Regions from separate parts of the Desulfitobacterium dehalogenans ATCC 51507 genome, predicted to be linked through region 2. Evidence: predicted binding sites of a transcription regulator. Region 2 holds the regulator's gene; each other region holds the start of a gene.
The links. The regulator LexA, encoded in region 2, represses DNA repair genes until DNA is damaged. The targets are predictions, from matches to a motif close to CNAACANNTGTTNG.
Positions count from the first base shown of each region.

Region 1 (3,167 bases), 1.1 Mb from region 2:
CGGCTGCAGAATATATCCTAACCGGTGGGAATTCTCAAGTGATTCTCTGTGAGCGGGGGATTCGTACTTTTGAGCCCAGCACTCGTAATACCTTGGATCTCGGTGCGGTGAGCTTAGTGAAAGTGCTTTCTCATCTGCCTGTCATTGTGGACCCCAGCCATGCGGCTGGGAGAGTGGATATCATTCCTTCCTTAGCCAAGGCTGCTATAGCGGTAGGAGCCGATGGGCTGCTTATTGAAGTCCATCCTAATCCTGGGGAAGCCCAAAGCGACGGTATCCAATCTCTCACTCCGGAGCAGTTTGCCCGGCTCTCTGCAGAGCTCCGACCTATAGCACAAAGCGTCGGACGGAGTATGGAACATCCTCAAATAGTTTGATCCCATGGATAGCAAAAGGAAGCAAAAATCTGGCAAGTGAATCCTGAATATAAGGCAAGGGGGACCGGGAGCAGCTAAGGCGGCTCACGGTCCTCCTTTTGCAGCAGCGTACTTGTCATATCTTATATAAAAACCATTCGCAGGTATGGAGTTCATACTTGAGTTCATACATCTTAAGAAATCCGTTGATAATACTTTGACAGCGAAAAATAATTATGGGATTGCCGGCTATTTTTTCCTCGGATTTTAAGATGATTTTGTCAATGACAATGACAAAAGGAATATCTTCGAAGCGAGCCTTGAATTTAACCGGCCGGGGAAAGCCGTATTCATTGAAATGGGCCATCATTTCAATGGGTTGCATGATAACCTTCACTAAAAACACTCCTTTTTTTAGAGCTGTCATCCTGAAGGAACGGCTAAAGGATCTTTTTTAAAGCAGGCTGGTCATCGTCGGATACTCCTCTTCGGCGATGACTCCCCCAGTCATGGATTTAAGGCCGGAGTGAAGATAAGAGGAGCGCATAATAGCCTGAGAGCCAAAGCGCTCGCGAATCCCATCAATAGCTTGATCCACCTTTCGCTCCTTTTCATAATCCTTGGCGAAGAGGGAAAGCTGCAGGAAATCATTCTGACAAAGCTCGGAGACTCGAACCCCCAGGTGTCTCAGGGGCTGGCCCTTCCATAATTCGTCAAAGAGCCGACAGGCAATCTCCCAGATTTCATTGGTACAGTCTGTGGCCTGGGAGAGTTTTCGTTGATGAGAATAGGAGAGAAATTCGTTGGTCCGAAAAGAGATGGACACCAGCCGGGTGAAGTACTGACTATGCCTTAACCTGGCGCTGACGGTTTCAACAAGGGAGAGCAGAACCAGGTGAGCCTCCTTGCGATTATCAACATCGAAGGATAGGGTAGTGGAATTGCCCATGCCTTTGACCTCTACCCTTCCGCCGGGACGGACGGGAGAGTTTTCGATTCCGTGAGCATAATTCCAAATTAGAAGGCCATAGCTTTTCAAGATTGCTTTTAAGAGGCGGGGGTCAGTGTGTGCCAACTCTCCAATGGTTTTGATATTGCGGGAGAGAAGTTTCCGGGTAGTTGCTCTTCCCACCATGAAAAGTTCTCCGATGGGCAAGGGCCACATTTTTTCAGGAATCTCTTCAGGAAATAAGGTGTGGACTTTGTCGGGCTTTTGGAGTTCCGAAGCCATCTTTGCTAACAGCTTATTGGTAGAGATGCCGATATTTACAGTAAAGCCCAGCTCCTTTTTAACCCGATCTTTAATTTGATAAGCGATAGCCAGGGGGTCCCCAAAAAGAAGATCCATGGAAGTGAAGTCCAGAAAATATTCATCCACGGAAAATTGTTGGATTAAAGGAGAATACTCCCTTAAGATATCGCCTAGAGCTTTGCTGCACTGACGAAAGAGGAGATAATTGGGCTTGGCAATGATCAAGTCCGGACATTTGGAGAGGGCGGAATATAGGGTTTCCCCGGTTTTGATACCGTATTCTTTAGCTAAGATCGATTTGGCCAGGACGATCCCGTGCCGGGTCAAGGGATCCCCGCCGACTACAGAAGGGACGGTTCTTAAATCCAGGGGATCTCCTTGCTGAAGGCGGTAGGTCGCCTCCCAAGAGAGATAGGCTGAGTTAACATCAATATGAAAAATGATAGGTTTACCCAAAATCTAATCACCACCTATGTAGAGAAACCTTAGGATTGTATGATCTGCTTCATATATTATATGCGAATATATGTTCTGTATCAATAGAAACAAATATTCTATAATTGTTAAAATGTGTTTTGTTTTCCAAGTTTAAGGCGGTTTGAATAAAGAATTAAAGAATCCAAACGAAAAGTGGATATTTTAATAAAATGTTCGGATTTAGGCTTGAATTATTAAAGAACATAAGGTATAGTTTACTAGGTTTGGCTATAGTTAAGTTTAACCGAGGAGGAATGAGCCTTGAAAAAGTATGATGTGATCATCGTTGGGGCAGGTCCCGCCGGAATTTTTGCTAGTTATGAATTGGCCACAAAAGCACCTGAAGCTGCTGTTCTTTTGATTGAAAAGGGACGGGATATCTATAAACGCAGTTGCCCTATTTTGAAAAAAACCCTTTCTAAATGTCCGCCGCCCAATAAGCAAAGGGAATTTGCCAGCTGTACTCCTGCATGCTCTATTACTAACGGTTTTGGGGGCGCTGGAGCCTATTCTGATGGAAAATTCAATATTACCACAGAGTTTGGGGGATGGCTTACCGAATATCTGCCTCCTTCTGAGGTTTTGAGTCTCATTAACTATGTGGATCAGATTAACTTAAACCATGGAGCCACCAGTTTACTGACGGATCCCAGTACTCCTGCGGTAAAGGAGATTGAGAGGAAGGCCTTAGGAGCCGGCCTGAAGCTCCTTCGGGCTCAAGTCCGGCATCTGGGAACAGAATTAAACCTGGAAATTCTCAAGGATATTTATGAGTACCTTAAAGGAAAAATCGATATGGTGTTCGAAACGGAAGTCGCTGATATTATGACCGATGAAGGAGAAGGACACCTGCGGGTTAAAGGAATCCGTACCAATAAGGGAGAAGAGTACTATGCTCCTAAGGTGGTAGTGGTTCCTGGACGGGATGGTTCAGAGTGGTTTAAAGATGTCTTAAAGAAGTACAATCTGGAAATGAGCAGCAACCAAGTGGATGTAGGAGTTCGTGTCGAAACCCTGGATACCATTATGGAAGATATCAACGAGAATTTGTACGAAGGAAAATTCCTCTACCGGACTTCCGT
Region 1 is NC_018017.1:1,122,151-1,125,317, forward strand. Features, by position in the region: gene aroF (3-deoxy-7-phosphoheptulonate synthase) at 1-377, shown strand, start outside; gene DESDE_RS05455 (hypothetical protein) at 493-753, opposite strand; gene DESDE_RS05460 (DNA polymerase Y family protein) at 811-2,064, opposite strand; gene DESDE_RS05465 (NAD(P)/FAD-dependent oxidoreductase) at 2,347-3,167, shown strand, end outside.
Region 1: the regulator LexA is predicted to act here: its motif matches at 2,128-2,141, upstream of DESDE_RS05460 (DNA polymerase Y family protein).

Region 2 (3,167 bases):
GTTATATCGTTTAATGGGATTATTTCTTCCGAAGTTGACGGTATACACCGCTTCAAGAATTTCATCTTTGCGGGCGGTGATTTCAGCTTTCGGCAAGTCTAAAATTATATCCTCCAACACATAGGGACCATTTTTAAAATGCCCGACTGAAGCTCCGCGAAACTCACCGTCAATCAGCAGATATTGCAGGGTCTCATGCTCAGGGTGCTTGAATTGTTCTTTCAGCCGATGCTCATTGGACTTGACTAAAAAATCATTGCGATGCATGGCAAGGACGAATTGGGGTGTTTCCTTGGCATAAGTTCGCAGCAATGCCCAATCAGATTTCAGTAGGTAACTGTTTCCCATCTCTATAAATATGCCGTCGGCAAGCATCCCCTCAATCGCCTTTTTGATCTCTTTCCCCGGCAGTTTATAAAACGACTTTACCATATCCCCATCAAATAAAACATGGCGATAGGCAAAGCGTTGTAATAGGATCTTCAGCGACTCCTGCCGAGAATAACGTACCAGATCTGCATTGGGAAACATTTCGGTAAATTTATACCAGCTCCGATCCCATTCTCCGTCGTATTGATCTTCGTAAATTAAAAATGCTTCCTGCAGGCGGTGGAGTGCAGGGGTTATCTCCTTCACCAGCATCCCGGTGAATTCCTTCATCTGCTGGATGGTTAAGGGACCTTCCCGCTTAATCAGATCCAGCAGCACGTGTTGGTGTTCCGATGGTTTGTCAAGGGGCTTGCGATACAGCGCGGCGAACAATTCCAAATCCTCAACCATAATCCAGCCTAGATTGCCGCCCGCAAACCGCCCTTTGATGAGTTTACGAGTGCTTTGCCTTTTTCGGTTGAATTCGATGTCGTCAAAATCAGCACGGAAGGTTAAACTTGGCGGGTCGCCGAAACCATTCCAGTAAATACTCTGCCCAGGCTGTGCGTCACGGTAAAGTGATATGTATTCTTCCTCACTTGCCTTGTATGAAAGAAATTGCCGCTCCATGCGAAGGGCCCTAATAGTTTGACTGTCAACGATCTTAATGACCTCCTTTACTTGTACTTCAAGTTCTATTGTGCAATAAAAAAGCAGATATCCACCCACATCATTGTGGAATGGAGGTCTGCTTTTTATTGCCACGTACCTTATAAATCAGTGTAAAATACGAAATACCCCAATAACCTTACCCAAGACAGTGACATCCTGGGAGTAGATAGGCTCCATATAAGGATTTTCAGGTTGAAGGCGGATGAGTGTTTTTTCTTTGTAGAACCGTTTTACCGTAGCCTCTTCACCGATCATGGCAACCACGATCTCTCCGTTACGGGCCAGTTTTTGCTGGCGTACTAAAATAAGATCCCCGTCCATAATTCCTGCATCAATCATACTTTCACCTTTAACTCTCAGCATGAACACCGTATCTGAGTTAACCAGATCCATTGGAAGCGGGAACGTATCTTCGATATTTTCCTGGGCCAAAATAGGCTGGCCGGCGGTCACCTTGCCAATAATGGGGACAAAAACAGTTCTCTTTTCATTGGGATCGCTGGAGCTGTCTAATATCTCAATGGCTCGAGGTTTCGTTGGGTCGCGGCGTATGTACCCCTTTTCTTCAATGGTCTGCAAATGCCCGTGAACAGTAGAGCTGGACATTAATCCAACTGCATCGCCTATTTCGCGAACAGAGGGGGGATAACCCTTTTCTCGAATAACCCGTTTAATATACTCTAATATATCAGTCTGTCTCTGCGATAAATCAGGATACACCCAATTTCCTCCCTTCATATATTCTAAATCTATTTTAGCATTAAATACCTCTGTGTGCAAACAAATGTTCGAAAAAGTATTGACGAATTCCCGTGCTCTCCTTTATACTGTTCTCAGGAACCTATGTTCGTATATATTTGGATTTTATGAGAACATAAAGGAGGATTATTATGAGTACTTGTTCTTCTTCCGTCCGCCATTATAGAAGCTATAATAGAGACTATCGAAATTATCGAATGAGAAAACTGCTAAGGCAACTATGTTCTTATTTGCTGCTTTTTCTCATGATATTTGGAAGTATGGGCTGGTTCTTCTGGGATTGGAATCAGGCAAACAGCAGAGTAGAGAAACTTGTTTTCCAACCGCAAATCGTTCAATCCGGAGATACTCTCTGGTCCTTAGCTGAGAACTCCGGCCTGCAAATCGATACCCGTACACTCGTTCTTAAGATTATGGAATACAATCAACTCACCGATACCACGATACAAACCGGTCAAGTGATTTATACTCCTATCTCAGAGAATCAACCTTAACTATACTTCTAATCCAGCCTTTCCTCCCATATTATGCATTGTAGAGAGGGGAGAGGGGAATGAGGATACGCAGAAGTATCAAACCGAGACAAAAGCACTGGACTTTATTCCTAAAAGTCCTTGTGATCATCCTGATCAGCACAGCCGTCTGGAAGGGCATACATAAGAAACCGGCTATCTCCTCCGATATCTATCCTTATCTCCTGAATCTACCGGCTGAGCTTGTTTTACAATGTCAGAAGGAAGGGAAAGAGATTTCTCCTACGGCCTGGGCAGATTTAATAGCGATACGAAGCACCGTCACTAAGGATGAGGAACTCTATCTCGTCCAACAGTTGCAACAGGATATAGATTTCGAAGAACTCTCCTGGCAAAACAGTGAATTTCAGATCAGTGAAGAAGCGGTCAAACAAATCCTCTGGAAGCGACATGTTCTTTTAACCTATCCCTTTTATGAACCGGGCCGTTTTGTCTTTCCGGTGATTGGTAAGGTCTGGTACATGGATACCTTTGGAGCAGACCGGGAGGGCGGGGTACGCAAACATGAAGGAACGGACATTTTCGGCGCAGAAGGTATTCCCGTCATCAGTATTGGGAACGGCAAAATTGAGAGGTTAGGCTGGAATCGGCTTGGAGGAGAACGGGTAGGTGTTAGGGGAGAGGACGGGAACTATTATTACTATGCTCATCTAAACACCATAAACCCTCATCTTCAGGAAGGTCAAAAAGTTAAGAAGGGGGATTTTTTAGGAACCTTAGGGCATACCGGAGATGCTCTTACAACTCCTGATCATCTACATTTTGGTATTGAGCTTCCTAATGGAGAGTGGGTCAATCCTTATCCTTTCCTAACTATTTGGCAGCAAAGTCAGG
Region 2 is NC_018017.1:2,186,993-2,190,159, reverse strand. Features, by position in the region: gene DESDE_RS10635 (hypothetical protein) at 1-1,098, opposite strand, end outside; gene lexA (transcriptional repressor LexA) at 1,147-1,761, opposite strand; gene DESDE_RS10625 (LysM peptidoglycan-binding domain-containing protein) at 2,046-2,294, shown strand; gene DESDE_RS10620 (M23 family metallopeptidase) at 2,354-3,167, shown strand, end outside.

Region 3 (3,167 bases), 400 kb from region 2:
CTAATCGCTCAAGACCTTCGCTGCGTGGAGAGAGCGCTTGCTTCGCATATAAGAGGTCGTGGGTTCGAATCCCCTTATCTTCGCTAGAAAATTGAGACAAAACAGATGCATTTGCTTTGCCTTGACTTTTATATTATATTTTATTTAGGAGGGTAGTAATGAAAAAATTATTATTCTATATGCCAGCTATTATGTTCACACTTTTTTATGGAATAGTAGCACTTAGTGGTTTTAGTGCTATTTCACCTATTGTTGCGGTTTGGTTACTCTTATGGTTTATTAGCGGCTTTCTTCTTAATAAAAGTTATTTCTGGGGTAGTTTATTGGGTGCACTGCCAGCAATCCATTTAGTTTATATGGGAACGCAGGAAACTGGCCAGATTTTCAGTGAAACACCAATAGGCATTGTAGTCTTAGTTTTTTATGTTATTTGTGGATATTTGGTTTATAGAAAAAATACAAAACTATCAAACAAACTGTAAATGCATAATTATGAATACCATTTTACCTGCATCTATTTTGTACTAATGACACATGAAAGAACGTCGATATTGATACAATATTGACACGCTAAGAAGGCCCGGTAGGTATTACCGGGCCTTCCTTATTTCATATGATTGGCTGACTTAGCTATCTCTGATAGAAGAAAGCTATTTTTTCAGCATTTCTTTCAGTTTAGCACGTACAGATTCCAAATTGCTGTCGCACAGGATGGGTATAAACGCCGTAAGCTGTTCCGGTTCAAAATCCCACCATCTCAACTCTTGCAGCAAAGCGATCAGTTCGTCGTCAAACCGTTTCTTAATAGGCTTTGCCGGGTTCCCGCCTACAACGGTATAGGCCTCCACATCCTTGGCTACCACCGAATAAGCGGCGACAATAGCTCCGTTACCGATTTTTACACCGGGCATGATGACGCTTTCGCGGCCTATCCACACATCGTTGCCGATGATGGTGTCCCCCTTGAAAGGAAGCTGGGAAAGATGGGGCGGTGCAGCTTCAGTCCATGCGCCGCCAAAGACGCTGAACGGATAGGTGCTGATACTGCTGATGCGGTGGTTGGCGCTGCCCATGATAAACCGTACACCGTTGGCAAGGGCGCAGAATTTGCCGATAATGAGCTTGTCTCCAAACTCTGGCCAATTGAACAGTACATTGTTGCGCTCAAAGCCGGTGGGGTCAACGGCGTCATCGTAATAGGTGTAGTCCCCTACAAAAATATTGGGGGCTGTGATTACATTTTTTAAAAAGCAGGATGTTTTATATTCATTAGGAAAGATCTCATTCGGATCGAGAATCTGTATTTTATCCATAGTTTCCATCAGTTATTGCTCCTTTATTTTAGTAGTGTTATCACCTCCGGATTTATTGATTGGCGACGTAGCTACCGCCCTTTTTCTTCGAATTTCTTTCATAAATTAATCGTCTCCTTTTCTAAACGAAACCAGAACAATAGTGCATTCTATATCCTGATTGTAATAGTTAACTGTTACTTATATAATCCTCAGCTTATGGATTTATACTTATACCATTATATCATACGAGGTTTAACTTTTTTATGCGGCTATTCATTTAAAAAATCGTCGTTTTTGCCATATGCGGCCTCTGAAGCTGTGTGGCCAGGTAATTGGATAGCGATTTGTTTATCATTGTTGACCTTGATGCTTTTGCTTTCGGATGAAACGACACTACTGCTCGTTCAAGACTCAATCGGTCCGGCCAATGTTTATGTAGGCGGAGTGGAGAGTTTCGATAATTTGAGTGAATCTACACAAAGAGCTGTTTGTGCATTTTATGAGGAGCAGCTACTCTGAAAAGTAGATCGGCAACCCCCTCTGTTATTTTCTTCTAAATAAATGATTGACAGGCTTCACGCACAAAAGTATAATGGTAATCGAACAGATGTTTGTTTTTTGCCGTGAAAAAATTAAAAAGTATTCGCTTGAGGAGGAAACGAGATGGCCGGTAACGATAAATTAAAAGCCCTGGATATGGCTTTAAGCCAAATCGAAAAACAATTTGGAAAAGGGTCGATTATGAGATTGGGGGAGGCTTCCGCTAAAATGGCGGTAGAAGTCATTCCAACGGGTTGCTTGGCCATTGATATAGCCCTTGGGGTGGGTGGAGTGCCCCGGGGACGTATTATTGAAATCTACGGGCCTGAGTCTTCCGGTAAGACCACCGTTGCTTTGCATATTGCGGCAGAAGCTCAGAAGCTTGGCGGTGTTGCTGCTTTTATCGATGCGGAGCATGCTCTTGACCCGGTCTATGCCAAGGCTTTAGGGGTCAACATCGATAATCTCCTGGTATCCCAGCCGGATACAGGGGAGCAGGCCCTGGAGATCTGCGAAGCCTTAGTGCGCAGTGGAGCTATCGACGTCGTCATCATTGACTCTGTGGCGGCTCTTGTTCCCCGTGCAGAGATTGAAGGGGAAATGGGAGATTCTCATGTGGGTTTACACGCCCGCTTAATGTCCCAAGCGCTGAGAAAATTAACCGGCGCCATCAGTAAGAGTAATACCTGTGTTATCTTCATTAACCAGATTCGGGAAAAAGTGGGAATTATGTTTGGCAATCCGGAGACCACAACCGGGGGACGGGCCTTAAAATTCTATGCTTCCGTCCGTTTGGAAGTACGCCGTCAGGACACACTGAAGCAAGGTCAGGATATGATTGGCAATCGTACCAAAGTCAAGGTTGTTAAGAATAAGGTGGCTCCACCTTTCAAACAAGCGGAATTTGACATTATGTACGGTGAAGGTATTTCTCGTCAAGGCAGTATTGTGGATGTAGGTGCAGAACTGGATATTATTAATAAGTCCGGGGCCTGGTACTCCTATAAAGGTGAGCGGTTGGGCCAAGGAAGAGAGAATGTCAAAGAGTTCTTAAAGCAGCATCCTGATATTGCCGCTGAAATCGAGCAAAGCATCCGGGCAAGCATTACCAACATAAACGCTCCGGCGGCAGATGATGCCCTGGAGGAGCCTGAAGATATCTAAGATGAAGGATGCCTTGAATGCCGCCTTAACCTATTTATCGAGAAGGATTCTCACCCGTCGCGAACTCATCCAAAAGCTGGAGAAGAAGGGATTTCCAAGTCAGGACATCGAAGCTGCTATAGAGCGGCTTTTAGAATGGGGCTATCTGAGCGATCAGGAGTATGCCCG
Region 3 is NC_018017.1:2,582,671-2,585,837, reverse strand. Features, by position in the region: gene DESDE_RS12505 (hypothetical protein) at 159-482, shown strand; gene DESDE_RS12500 (CatB-related O-acetyltransferase) at 651-1,313, opposite strand; gene recA (recombinase RecA) at 1,959-2,999, shown strand; gene DESDE_RS12490 (regulatory protein RecX) at 3,001-3,167, shown strand, end outside.
Region 3: the regulator LexA is predicted to act here: its motif matches at 1,896-1,909, upstream of recA (recombinase RecA).

Region 4 (3,167 bases), 910 kb from region 2:
ATCGCTCCTTATCATGTGATCGTCGTTCCTGTCAATATGAAAGATGAGCAAGTCCGCGAGACGGGCGAGAATTTATACCAGGAGCTGCTGAAACTCGGTGTGGAAGCCGTCCTGGATGATCGGGACGAGAGGCCGGGAGTCAAGTTCAAAGACGCTGACCTGGTAGGCTATCCTCTGAGAGTTACAGTAGGGAGCAAGACTTTGGCCAATGGAGAAGTCGAGCTTCGGGATCGCAAGACAGGGGAAGTTCAGCTGGTGAAAGTGGGAGAGCTGGCAAGCCGTGTCCAGGGAATGATTGGTGAAGCCTTAAGGGTTAAGTAAAGATAGGTAGAATGACTATAACTCGACCGGGAATGCCGTAAAAAGCATCTCCCGGTTTGTTTTTGCATCCATCCATTGAATAAGAAATCGTCCGTTATTTGTACATGATCAGATTTACGGCTTGCTCATAATCATACTTGAATGGAAAATAGAGGGATTTATGTTTGCGTGAAGAATATTAGGAACAGCTGACGATTTTTGTTGATAAGGTGGTGGAGAGAAACATGAGCAGATTGTTTGCTGTCATAATGGTCTTGTTTTTTGGAATTATGGGGACATTATTTAATAACACACATCATCCTTCAGGGCGAACTATTGAGGAAGCAATAGAAAGATCCGGGAGAGAAGTTGTGTCGATCCTCCATAGTGAGAAAGTAAATGACGGAGAAGTAGTGTTCTATCATAAAGGAATTAATGACGGGAATGCTCACAGCGTAGCGGCTGGATATGTCCAAAAGACCAACAGCGGCTGGAAATGGGTATTCGGCGGAGAACATACTGGAATAGATGAAGTAACAGCTCAATACTTTCCCTCTACGAAAGGATACGTGAAAAGCCCTTTTCCCTTAGCGTATGGTGAAATTCTTAGAGGGGATATCGTTAGTATCGGGGTCCTAACAAAGAATTCAGACATAGAAAAGAAAGCGCGCATTGTCAGCAATGAAAAAGGCAAGGTATGGTTTGTCTTATTGAATTCTTCGGAAGGAATATTAAGTAAAATCATAGGTTACAACCAGGTGGGTGAAATAATTTTTTCAAGTGAATATGTTGAACCATAAAGTGAGACCTACAATTTAGGCTTAGAGTGATATGGGGATCAGAAGGCAGCGGGCTATTCTTTCGCTGCCTTGACTATTATAAAAAACGATAAAGTTTTTCGTGGGAACAAACAATCCCTCTTGCAAGAATATATGTTCTGTTATATTCTTATAATTGGAGGGGACGGATATGGATGTATTTGATAAACTTACTATTTTGACAGACTCAGCAAAATATGATGTGGCTTGCACTTCCAGTGGGGTCGAGCGTAAGGGTAGGTCAGGCAGCATTGGGAATACGGTAGCGGCCGGGATCTGTCATAGCTTTGCCGCAGACGGTCGGTGTATAACCCTTCTTAAAGTGCTGCTGACCAATATCTGTGTCTACGACTGTAAATATTGTATCAATCGCAGTTCCAATGATGTTCCCAGAGCTGCCTTTACTCCCCGGGAGCTTGCCGAGCTGACGATTAATTTTTACCGTCGCAATTATATTGAGGGGTTATTTTTGAGTTCGGCGGTCATTAAAAATTCGAACTATACGTCCGAACTACTGATTAAGACTTTGGAACTTTTGCGTCATGAGTATCGGTTTGCCGGATATATTCATGTTAAGGCCATTCCCGGTACAGATAATGAGATTTTAACCCGGCTGGGCTATCTGGCGGACCGGGTCAGCGTTAATATCGAACTCCCATCCCAGGAGAGCCTGAAGCTTTTGGCTCCCGATAAGAGCAAGGAAGCTATTCTCCGGCCTATGGGTCTCATCAAAGGTAAAATAACGGAAAATACTACGGATCTGATCAAATACCGCCATGCTCCGAAGTTTGTCCCGGCAGGTCAAAGTACCCAGCTCATCGTTGGCGCCACACCGGATACCGATTATAAGATACTGGCCCTGGCAGAAGGGCTGTATAAAAAATATCAGCTGAAACGAGTCTTTTTCTCGGCTTACATACCGGTTGCCGAACACAGTCTGTTGCCGGCAGTTTCGGCAAAACCACCCCTGTTGAGAGAGCATCGCCTTTATCAAGCAGATTGGCTCCTGCGGTTCTACGGTTTTGAAGCCCGGGAACTATTGGATGAAGGCCATCAAAATTTTAATCTACATGTTGATCCCAAATGCAACTGGGCCCTTAATCATCTGGACCAGTTCCCCGTCGAGATCAATCAAGCCCCTTATGAAATGCTCCTGCGGGTACCGGGAATTGGTGTAACCAGTGCCCGCCGGATTTTGCGGGCACGGAAAATAGCCCATCTCGATTTTGCGGGGTTGAAAAAGCTGGGCGTTGTTCTTAAGCGTGCTCAGTATTTTATTCTCTGCAAAGGAAAAACCCTGGAGGGGCTTAAGGTAACTCCTCATAACGTGATGCAAGCCCTGATGTCCGAGCAGGTCATCGCCAGTCTTCCCTCCCAGGCACCCCAGCAACTGGCCCTGTTCGAGGAGCCACCCATTTCCCGAGAGGATGTGATTCAGTGTTTGACGGGGCAACTTTAGTCTACAAATACGACGGAAGCTTTGAAGGACTCATGTGCTGTGTCTTCACAAGCTACGAGGAGAAGGAAATCCCCCTCGACATTCTCCCGCCGGAGGGCCAGCCTGGCCTCTTTGATACCCTTAAGACTATTGAGACGGACCCTCAAAAGGCTCAGCGCGTGTATGATTCTATCCCCATCAAAATTTCTCTGGAAGCACAAGAACTGGTGAGACTTGGTTTCTTGACCTGTGCCCCGCAAAAGGAACGGCTGATTTTTCTTTTTCTAAGGCTGGGGTACAAGGTAGGAGGGAATGTCATGGGGATGCTGACTGATGAGCATGTCAACGCATTGCAAAAAGCGGTACAGAACTTAACCTTTGAAAGCCACCGCTATAAAGGGTTCGTCCGGTTTTCAATTTATAACGAAGCCTTGGTCGCCATGATTGAACCCCAAAATTTCGTTTTACCTCTCTTGGCCGCTCACTTCTCAAGCCGTTACCCCAATGAAGTCTTTATGATTTTTGACAAGACTCATAAGGCCGCACTAATCCATCAAGCGGGCAGAGCGGAAATCGTGGATGTTGAGGATTGGGAATTGCCGGAGCCGGAA
Region 4 is NC_018017.1:3,096,080-3,099,246, reverse strand. Features, by position in the region: gene DESDE_RS15015 (proline--tRNA ligase) at 1-321, shown strand, start outside; gene DESDE_RS15010 (hypothetical protein) at 546-1,100, shown strand; gene DESDE_RS15005 (putative DNA modification/repair radical SAM protein) at 1,270-2,577, shown strand; gene DESDE_RS15000 (TIGR03915 family putative DNA repair protein) at 2,556-3,167, shown strand, end outside.
Region 4: the regulator LexA is predicted to act here: its motif matches at 1,226-1,239, upstream of DESDE_RS15005 (putative DNA modification/repair radical SAM protein).